2 regions of the Actinoplanes sichuanensis genome follow, and region 1 is predicted to be linked to the other one. Evidence: riboswitches for the same ligand, from Rfam matches in the RefSeq annotation. Region 1 holds a riboswitch; the other holds the start of a gene.
What was found. Region 1 has a riboswitch for cyclic di-AMP ahead of Q0Z83_RS41290 (LysM peptidoglycan-binding domain-containing protein). Riboswitches for the same ligand answer to the same signal wherever they lie in the genome.
Positions count from the first base shown of each region.

Region 2: it holds a riboswitch for cyclic di-AMP, as region 1 does, so the genes downstream of both, Q0Z83_RS35670 (C40 family peptidase) here and Q0Z83_RS41290 (LysM peptidoglycan-binding domain-containing protein) in region 1, are expected to answer to the same signal.

Region 1 covers NZ_AP028461.1:8,980,814-8,986,060, forward strand. Annotated here, with positions in the region: gene katG (catalase/peroxidase HPI) at 1-2,104, shown strand, start outside; tRNA gene Q0Z83_RS41285 (tRNA-Arg) at 2,182-2,254, shown strand; gene Q0Z83_RS41290 (LysM peptidoglycan-binding domain-containing protein) at 2,258-2,785, opposite strand; cyclic di-AMP (ydaO/yuaA leader) riboswitch at 2,785-2,931, opposite strand; gene Q0Z83_RS41295 (saccharopine dehydrogenase family protein) at 3,140-4,354, shown strand; gene Q0Z83_RS41300 (class I SAM-dependent methyltransferase) at 4,355-4,957, opposite strand; gene Q0Z83_RS41305 (GNAT family N-acetyltransferase) at 5,080-5,247, shown strand, end outside.
Region 2 covers NZ_AP028461.1:7,788,110-7,793,356, reverse strand. Annotated here, with positions in the region: gene Q0Z83_RS35680 (type 1 glutamine amidotransferase) at 46-759, opposite strand; gene Q0Z83_RS35675 (MurT ligase domain-containing protein) at 749-1,969, opposite strand; cyclic di-AMP (ydaO/yuaA leader) riboswitch at 2,350-2,541, shown strand; gene Q0Z83_RS35670 (C40 family peptidase) at 2,548-3,360, shown strand; gene mraZ (division/cell wall cluster transcriptional repressor MraZ) at 3,986-4,417, shown strand; gene rsmH (16S rRNA (cytosine(1402)-N(4))-methyltransferase RsmH) at 4,647-5,247, shown strand, end outside.

The sequences.
Region 1 (5,247 bases):
GCCGAACCAGCTCGACCTCGGCGTTCTCCACGCCAACTCTCCGGCGGGCAACCCGAACGGCGGTGACTTCGACTACGCCGCGGCCTTCAACAGCCTCGACCTGGCCGCGGTCAAGGCGGACATCAACGCGCTGATGACCGACTCGCAGGACTGGTGGCCGGCCGACTTCGGTCACTACGGCCCGCTGATGATCCGGATGGCGTGGCACAGCGCCGGCACCTACCGGACCTTCGACGGCCGCGGCGGTGGCGGCTCCGGCCAGCAGCGCTTCGCGCCGCTGAACAGCTGGCCGGACAACGGCAACCTGGACAAGGCCCGGCTGCTGCTCTGGCCGGTGAAGAAGAAGTACGGCAAGAACATCTCCTGGGCCGACCTGATGATCCTGGCCGGCAACGTGGCCCTGGAGAGCATGGGCTTCGAGACCTTCGGCTTCGGCGGCGGCCGCCCCGACGTCTGGGAGCCCGAGGAGGTCAACTGGGGTACCGAGGACACCTGGCTGGACGACCGGCGCTACAGCGGCGACCGTGAGCTGGCCAAGCCGCTCGGCGCCGTACAGATGGGCCTCATCTACGTCAACCCGGAGGGCCCGAACGGCAACCCGGACCCGCTGGCCTCGGCCCGGGACATCCGGGACACGTTCGGCCGGATGGGCATGAACGACGAGGAGACCGTGGCACTGATCGCCGGCGGTCACACCTTCGGTAAGACCCACGGTGCCGGCCCGGCCGAGAACGTCGGTCCCGAGCCCGAGGCCGCCCCGATCGAGGCGCAGGGTCAGGGCTGGAAGAGCAGCTTCGGCACCGGTGTCGGCGCCGACGCGATCACCAGCGGTCTGGAGGTCACCTGGACCTACCACCCGACCCGCTGGGACAACGAGTTCTTCCACATCCTGTTCGCGTACGACTGGGAACTCACCACGTCGCCGGCCGGCGCGCACCAGTGGCGTCCGAAGAACGGCGCCGGCTCGGACCTGGTGCCGCACGCCTTCGACGCGTCGAAGCGGCAGGAGCCGCGGATGCTGACCTCGGACCTGGCGCTGCGTTTCGACCCGATCTACGGGCCGATCTCGAAGCGGTTCCACGACGACCCGGAGGAGTTCGGCAAGGCCTTCGCCAAGGCGTGGTTCAAGCTGACCCACCGTGACATGGGTCCGATCACCCGTTACCTCGGTCCGGAGGTCCCGTCCGAGCCGCTGATCTGGCAGGACCCGCTGCCCGCGGTCGACCACGAGCTGGTCGGCCCGGCGGACGTCGCCGCGCTGAAGGCCACCGTGCTGGCCTCCGGCCTGTCGGTCGCCGAGCTGGTCGCCACCGCGTGGGCCTCGGCTTCGACGTTCCGCGGCACCGACAAGCGCGGTGGCGCGAACGGCGCCCGCATCCGGTTCGCCCCGCAGAACCAGTGGGAGGCCAACGACCCGGCTCAGCTCGCCAGGGTGCTCGGTGTGCTGGAGGGTGTGAAGGCCGAGTTCGACGCGGCCGGTGGCGCGAAGATCTCCCTCGCCGACCTGATCGTGCTGGCCGGTTCGGCCGCCGTGGAGAAGGCCGCGAAGGACGCCGGGTTCGACGTCGAGGTGCCGTTCACCCCGGGTCGTACCGACGCCACCGAGGAGCAGACCGACGCCGAGTCGTTCGCGGTGCTGGAGCCCACCCACGACGGCTTCCGCAACTACCTCGCCAAGGGCCACGACCGCCCCACCGAGGCGCTGCTGGTCGACCGCGCGCAGCTGCTCACCCTGACCGCGCCGGAGCTGACCGTCCTGGTCGGCGGCCTGCGGGTGCTGGGCGCCAACACCGCCGGTTCGCCGCACGGCGTCTTCACCGAGACCCCGGGCGTGCTGACCAACGACTTCTTCGTCAACCTGCTCGACTTCGGCACCACCTGGACGGCCACCGACTCCGACGGCGAGACCTTCGAGGGCCGCGACCGCCGGACCGGTGCGGTCAAGTGGACCGCCACCCGGGCCGACCTGATCTTCGGATCGAACTCGGTGCTGCGTGCCCAGGCCGAGGTCTACGGCAGCGACGACGCCAAGGAGAAGCTGGTCACCGACTTCGTCAAGGCGTGGGTCAAGGTCGCGAACCTGGACCGTTTCGACCTGGCCTGACCGGTCAGGCGGTTTCCATCGGGCCCGGGTCGGCCGCACCGACCCGGGCTTCGCCTGCTGGTACCCTCAGCAACGTCGGGCTCGTAGCTCAGTGGATAGAGCAACCGCCTCCTAAGCGGTAGGTCGCGCGTTCAAATCGCGCCGGGCCCACTCTCAGATCTTCAACCGCTGCCCCACCCGCAGCCGGTGTGGGCTGCTCAGCACATCCGAGTTCGCCCGGTAGAGCGCTCGCCAGCCGCCCCGCACATCGTGCCGCGCCGCGATCCGCGCCAGCGTGTCACCCGGCCGGACCACGTAGCGTCCGGTCGACCGGTGCACCTTTCGTACGCTGCCGCGGGACGCCGCCGTGTAGGCGTGCCGCCGGCCGCAGGTCGGCCAGGCACCGATGCCCTGCCCGCGCACCACCCGTTCGGCGATCCGGATCTGCTCGGACTTGGACGCCCGGTTCGCGGTGTCTGCGTACTTTCCGCCGCCGTAGGCGCGCCACGTGCTCCGGCTGAACTGGAGTCCCCCGTAGTAGCCGTTTCCGGTGTTGATGCTCCAGTTGCCCCCGGATTCGCAGTGCGCGATCGCCTCCCAGTTGATGTCGGCGTGCGCCGGCCCCGCGAGGGCCACGCTTCCGGCGAGTCCGACGGCCAGCATCCCGACCGCGCGATGGAGTTGTCTTCCGATCTGAGCCATGAGCTTGTCCTCCACGCCTACGAGGTCAGCTGTCGGGTTCGGGCAGAGGTGCCCGGCCGCGTTCGCGGCTTCACCCCGAGGCGCCGTAGCGCCGAGGAACTCTTGGGTCCCCCGCTCCATGCCTTGGGTTTCGTCGAACCGTGGTCGGCGGCTGGACTCGGCGTTCCGACCACGGTGCCCACTCTGTTGCGGGCTGTCGAGATGCCGCGCTGCTGGTTGGTTATGCGAGACGCGGCAATGGAGTTGTAAGTCACAAATTAGCCGCTTTGATCTTCCTTTGTGCGGCTAACGTGCTGAATTCGGCGTGGCGCAACAGGTGCGGAACCCTCCACCGAGGGTGCACAATCCTCACCCATGAGTGAGTCAGAGCGTGAGTTCGACGTGATCGTCTACGGCGCCTCGGGTTTCGTCGGTGTGCTGGTGGCGCGATACCTCGCCGAACACGCTCCAGCGGGCGCACGCCTGGCCCTCGGCGGCCGTTCCAGGGCGAAACTGGAGGGTCTCGGCCTGGACCAGCCCATCGTCGTCGCCGACGCGAACGACGCGGAAGCCCTGACCACGATGGCCGGCCGCGCCAAAGTGGTGATCACCACGGTGGGGCCGTATGCGAAGTACGGCAAGCCGCTCGCCCGCGCATGCGCCGAAACCGGCACGCACTACGTGGACCTCACCGGTGAGGTGCTCTTCGCCCGGGACAGCATCGACGAGAACCATGAGACCGCACGGCGTACCGGCGCACGGATCGTGCACTCCTGCGGCTTCGACTCGATTCCGTCCGATATCGGGGTGCACGTCCTGCATGAACAGATCAGCCGGGACGGCGCCGGTGAGCTCACCGACACGACACTCGTGGTGACCAGCATGCGCGGCGGTGTCAGTGGCGGCACCATCGACTCGATGCGCCATCAGGTCGACGTGATGAAGAAGGACACCCGGCTGCGCAAGGTCGGCGCCAGCCCGTACTCGCTGAGCCCGGACCGGCAGGCCGAGCCCGACCTCGGCCGCCAGCCCGACATGCTCACCCTGCCGGGGTCCGACGTGGACACCAGCGTGCGCGGGCATCTCGCGCCGTTCGTGATGGCGTCCTACAACACCCGGGTGGTGCGGCGTAGCAACGCGTTGCGCGGCTGGGCCTACGGCCGCACGTTCCGGTACCGCGAGGTCCTGCGGGTGAAGAGCAAGGTCGCCGCCACGGTCGTCAAAACGGGGATGAACGCGCTGGTCATCGGCTTCGCGGTGCCGCCACTGCGCTTCGTCCTGGACCGCTTCCTGCCCGCGCCCGGTGCCGGGCCGAGCGAGGACACCCAGCGCAACGGTCACTTCACCATGGATCTGTTCACCACCACCACGTCCGGTGCGCGCTATCGCGCGCGGGTCAAGGCCAAAGGCGATCCGGGGTACGCCGCAACGGCGGTCATGCTCGGCGAATCGGCTCTCGCGCTCGCCTTCGACGACGAGGCGCTGCCGGAGGTCGAGGGTGGTGTGCTCACCCCGGCGACGGCGATCGGTGACGCCCTGGTCAAGCGGCTGCGCGACGCCGGGTTCGAGATCACGGCTCAGCGGCTCTGATCAGCGGCGCTGAGCCACCACGTGGAAGACGTGCCAGTGCTTCGGGCCGCTGAACGCCCGGCCCGGCTCGTCCTCCACCTCCCACCGCTCGATGGTCAGACCGTCGAACAGGGCGCGTACCTCCGGTTCGGTGAGGAAGGTCAGGTTCGGGTCGCCGGCCCAGCTGTCCCGGTCACCGAACAGGTCCACGGCGACCCGCCCGCCGGGACGCAACACCGACCGGATCAGTGTCCACACCCGATCGAATTCAGCGCGGGTCTGGAACGGAAGCGAGTAACCGGCATGGACGAGATCGGCGGGCGGTAGATCGTACAAATCCTGGAATCTGCTTGTTTTGATCGTCAAGGCCGCATGGCGGCCGCCGATGGTGCGCAGCAGGCGGGCCTCGGTCCCCGGCTCGCCGTCCAGAGCCAGCACCCGCCAGCCCGCGTCGAGAAACGCCCTGGTCTCGCGGCCTGCGCCGCAGCCGAGATCGACGGCGGTACGCCCGGCGCCCGGCCCGGCGAGCGCCAGCACCCGTTGGCACGACTCGCGGATCGGGCGGGCGGCCTGACGCGAGTTGTAATTCGCCCAGTGCTCATCAGTGCGCATCGGTGTGGACATGGTGCGATTTTGCACCGCGAAATGGTGTCCGTGATCCGACCGGCACGCGGTAAGGAATCGTGCACGGCTTCATATCGATCGCCACTAGCACCAAAGGTGGTCTTACCGGCACGATTGGACAGGTGACCGTCAGCCCGTTGCCATACCCGCTGAGGTTGACGGGGACCGCCGTCATCCTGCGGGAATGGCGATGGGAAGATCTCGACGACCTGGTCGCGCTCCTCGACGAACCGGGCATCGCCCGCTGGACGCTGATGCCCTCGCCGTTCGACATCGAGGCCGGGCTCGCC
Region 2 (5,247 bases), 1.2 Mb from region 1:
TACCGCCCCAACTGTCGTCGGTTATGGACAAGGTCTATGGAAGGGTCATGCCGGGCTTGCCGCGGCGAGCCGTTCGGACCGGAGCCGGTCGGCCCAGGTGTCGTCAAGAGGCGCAAGCCTATCCGCGCCGGTCGCCCATCGCAGTAGCAGATCGGCTATCGCCGGGTTGCGGGCGAGCGCCGGGCCGTGCGAGTAGGTGCCGAGGATCTTTCCCGCCCAGGCGCCCTCGGTCTGGCCGTCGTTGCCGATGCCGGCGGTCACCCGGGCCAGCGGTGCGGCGTGGGCGCCCAGATGTGTACGCCCTCCGTGGTTCTCGAATCCGGTCAGCGCGGGCAGCCCGAGCCGTGGGTCGACCTCGCCGCGCAGTTCACCGACCGCCCGGGTCTCGCCCCGGTCGGAGGAGATGTCCAGCAGTCCCAGCCCGGCGCACTTGGCTCCCTTGGCAAAGAACGAGTGGCCGAGGAGTTGGTAACCGGCGCAGATGGAGAGGACCGCGGCGCCCTGGGAGACGGCCTGGTGGAGGCCGCCGTCGGCGAGGAGGCGCTGGGCGGCGAGGGCCTGCGGGCCGTCCTCACCGCCGCCGATCAGGTAGATGTCGGCGCCGTTGGGCATCCGCTGGTCGGAGCGGACCTCGTAGGTCTCGGCCGGGATGCCGCGGTCGGCGGCCCGGCGGGCGAGGATCAGCATGTTGCCGCGGTCGCCATAGGTCGAGAGCAGATCGGGGTAGATCCACACGATCCGCAGGGCCTCAGTTGACACGGTCCAACTCCGCTCGGATGTCCTGGAACGCCGTGTAGTTGGCGATCACTTCGAGGCGGCCGGGCGGCACCGACCGCAGCGCCTCGTCGAAAGTCTGTACGTGCTTGAACTGCACCTGGTTCACCTGGAGGCGGACGGCCAGGTCATACGCCCGGTCACCGGTGATCAGCACCGGACGGTCCCGCAGGGGCGAGAAGTCGACGTCGTAGAGCCAGGACGTGTCGAGCCCGTCGGGGTCGCGCGCGTTGATCGAGAGCAGGGTCGGCGCCTGGTCGGCCATGTCGAAGGCCTCCAGCCAGCTCGCCGGGTTCTTCGCGAGCAGCAGCCGGATGTTGCGGCCGTCCCGGTCGACCTGGGCGTAGCGGCCGGCGATCGACGCGACCCGGGACAGCCGGGGCAGGGCCTCGATCGGCCGGACCCCGAACTCGGCCGCCACGGCCAGCGCGGTGGCCGCGTTGCCGATGTTGACCCGGCCGGGGAGCTGCAGCTTGACCAGGTGCCAGTCACCGCGTGGGTCGATCACGCCCTCGTCCTCGACGACCCACTGCGGGCGCGGGCGGCGCAGCGGGCAGCCGGTGCACCACCAGTCGCCCTGCTGACGCTCGATCGGGTGGCCGCTCTGCGGGCAGACGAACGAGTCGTCGAGCCAGCGCTGGCCGGCGCTGAACCAGGTGATCTGCTGGCTGCCGGAGGCCGCCCAGACCACCATCGGGTCGTCGGAGTTGGCGACCACGCGGATCTCGGGGTGGTCGGCGAGTGCCTTCTTCCACAACTCGGCCATCATCGCCACCTCCTTCGCCCGGTCGAGCTGGTCGCGGGAGAGGTTGAGCAGCGCCACCACCTTGGGCCGGGTCTGGTCGATGACCTGGGCCAGGTAGTGCTCGTCGACCTCGAGGACCGCGAACGGGGTGTGCCCCTCCTTGGCCAGCGCGGAGGTGTGACCGGTCGGCATGTTGGCGCCGAACGAGTTGGTGGCGACCCGGCCCAGGACACCGACGGCGGCCGCGGTGAGGCGGGTCGTGGTGGTCTTGCCGTTGGTCCCGGAGACCAGCGCGACGGCGCGGCCGGCCGCGAGGTGGGTCAGGAGGTCGGGGTCGATCTTGAGGCCGATCCAGCCGCCGATCACCGAACCGTCGCCGCGGCCCGCGGCCCTGGAGAGCGCCGCCGCGGTCTTCGACACGGAGGTCGCGACCTTGGCGATGAGAGGCATTCCGTCCGTCACGCCAGCGAGGGTACCGGACTCGAACGTTACGACGCGTTGCCAGACCGTCAAGATCACGGTGTGGCCGGTGTTTTCCCCGGTCCGGGCTTTTCGGACGCTTACCCCGTTGGTGACGGGACTATTTATGTGTTCTGTTTCACCCGTAACCATCAACGGTGAGTAGCTGTGGCACTACTCAATGTGGGCGCATATGTCTCGCGTCGGTAACAAAGTGGACACCGACAAGTGTGCCAATCACACACCGTGATCACCCCCACGCTGACGATCATGGTCGGACTCGGGTACCAAGGATCAGCCGGACGCACTCCGCTCGCCGGCCGCACCGGATCGGTTCACGCCGAGCCCTGCCCCGGGCCGGACGGTGCGACACCGCAGTTGAGCCACACCAGACAAGGCATTCGGGGGCAGGGACGGGGGACCCATTACCGGTCTTCTCCCGCGCCACACGGCTTCGGCCGGTGCACCGGGGAGACCTTGGGGTGAAGCCGCCCACCCGCGGCCGGGCACACCTTCCCGCCCGAACCCGACAGCTAACCTCGCAGGCGTGCCGGAGGGATCTCTCTACCGTGCACGAACACAGTTCGAGCCGGCGCCGCCGCGCGTCCATCGGCACCGGAACCGTCGCACTGTCCCTGGGTCTCTGCCTCTGTGCCGGGCAGCTGATCGCCGCGTCCCCCGCGGCGGCCGCCACGACCCCCGCTGTCACCCAGGTCGCCGCCTCGGCGGCGGTACCGAAGGTCACACCTTCGATCTGGGCCAGCAGCGCCCGGACCCTCAAGTGGGGTTCCACCCTCAAGGTCACCGCCAAGGTGATCGATCCCACCACCCACCAGGTCGCCAAGGGGACGGTTCGTCTCCAGGGTTACTCCAACGGCGCCTGGCGCACCTGGGACACGGCCACCGTCAAGAACGGCGTGGTGTCGCTGACCGCCAAGCCGACCAAGACCGTCTGGGTCCGGACCCTCTTCACCGGCACCGGCTACAACCAGCGGGGCACCGGCAGTTTCAAGGTGACGGTCAAGGCCAGCGGTGCGAAGGTGCTGGCCGAGGCCAAGACCCACAAGGGTGCGCTGTACAAGTACGGCGCCTCCGGTCCCAAGCGCTTCGACTGCTCGGGCTTCACCAAGTACGTCTACAAGAAGGCGGCCGGCAAGAGCCTGCCGCACAAGGCGAACTCGCAGCAGAAGTACGGCACCGCCGTCGCGAAGAGCAAGAAGCAGATCGGTGACCTGATCGTCTTCCGGAACGGGTCGTACGGGTACCACGCCGGCATCTACGCCGGTAACGGTTACGTCTACGACTCGCCCCACACCGGAGCCCGGGTCGGCCTGCACAAGATCTGGAACAACAACTACGTCGTGCGCCGTCTGGTCGCCTGACGCGGTCGTGCAGGCGGTGGCTCGTCAGAGACGCCGGCCGGTGCGACGCCGGAGCCGCACGATGAGGCCGATCGGTGTCGCGGGGTGACCCCGACAGGTCGCGCGGCAGCGCCGACGAGGGGTGTCGCGCAGCGGCGTAAGTAAGTTTGTCGCGCAGCGGCGCCAGTAAGTAAGGAATAGCAATGACGCCCGTGGGGCGTGACCCGGATCCGGGTCACGCCCCACGGGCGTCTGCTGTGTCCGGGCGATGTGGACCCCACCGGTCCCTCCACTTTCCTCCCGGCGGGCTCCCCACTTTCCTCCCCGTGGTGTGTCGACGACCACGGAATCGGGCGTGGGAGGGCATTTCGGCGGGCGCTTTTCGACCCGAAGGCCTCGATGTCGGAAACAAGACCCTGTTGATCATGGTCACCCCCTCCACTCCGGCCCACCGCCTGTGAACTGGGATTACGTCCGTGAGAACGGCTCGTGAGGGTTGGCTTTTGGGTTGCAGGTGGAGGGAAGTGGAGTAGAGTGGGGCGCAGTGGCAGGGCGGAGGAGCGACGCCGGACCTGCCGGCCCGAGTTGACAGGTGATCCGCTCCCTCCGCGATGGGGCGGCCGCCACGGCAAAGGGGTGGGGGCCGATGTTCCTCGGCACACACACCCCGCGCCTGGACGAGAAGGGCCGGCTGATCCTCCCGGCGAAGTTCCGTGATGAGCTGGCGGGAGGTGTCGTGATCACGAAGGGGCAGGAGCGCTGTCTTTACGTGTTCCCGATGCCGGAGTTCCAGCGCATCGCCGGTCAGCTGCGCGAGACACCGGTCACGAACAAGGCGGCCCGGGCGTATAGCCGGGTCTTCTTCGCGAGCGCGCACGACGAGGTTCCCGACAAGCAGGGCCGGGTGACGATTCCGGCCCATTTGCGGGAGTATGCCAGTCTTGGTCGGGATCTCGTGGTGATCGGTGCGAGCACCCGGGTCGAGGTCTGGGACAAGCAGGCCTGGGATGACTACCTCTCGGCGAGCGAGGAAGAGTTCGCCGACATCGAGGAGGGGGTGCTGCCCGGCGGACTGTAGGCGTGGCACTCGGAAGGGCCGCTGGTCTCGGCCCGGACGCCACTGCCGCCGTAACGCGAGATCTCCAGCCGCTCCCGCTCCTGGCGCCTCTTCCCCGGCGCCAGGCGCGTGTCCGGGCCGGTTCGCCGGCCTCGGACATGAGAGCGGATGGGGATCTGGCGGTACGGACGGGCGACCGGGCCGGGCAGCAACTGGCAACTGAATGAGTGAGACGCGAGCGGGCACGGCAATGGGGGTCGACATGGGGGAGCCGCGGGGCACGCACGTGCCGGTGCTGCTCGAGCGCTGCCTCGAGCTGCTGGATCCCGCCCTCACGCTGCCGGGTGCCGTCCACGTCGACTTCACGCTGGGTCTGGGCGGGCACGCCGAGGCGGTCCTGGAGCGGTATCCGGACGTCGTCCTGATCGGACTCGACCGGGACACCGAGGCTCTGGCCCACGCCCGGCACCGACTGATCCGTTTCGGTGATCGCGCGCACCTGGTCCACGCCGTCTACGACGAGCTGCCGCGGGTTCTCGACGAGTTGGAGATCCCGGCGATCCACAGTGGGCTCTTCGACCTCGGGGTCTCGTCGTTGCAGCTGGATGAGGCGGATCGCGGGTTCGCGTACGCGCAGGACGCGCCTCTGGACATGCGGATGGACCAGTCCCGCGGGATGACCGCGGAAGAGGTCGTCAACACGTACGAGCCGGGTGATCTTGTTCGCGTTTTGCGGCAGTACGGCGAGGAGAAGTTCGCGCCACGGATCGTCTCGTCGATCGTGCGGGAGCGGGCGAAGGGGCGGATCACCTCCACGGCGCGGCTGGCCGAGCTGGTGAAGGACGCCATCC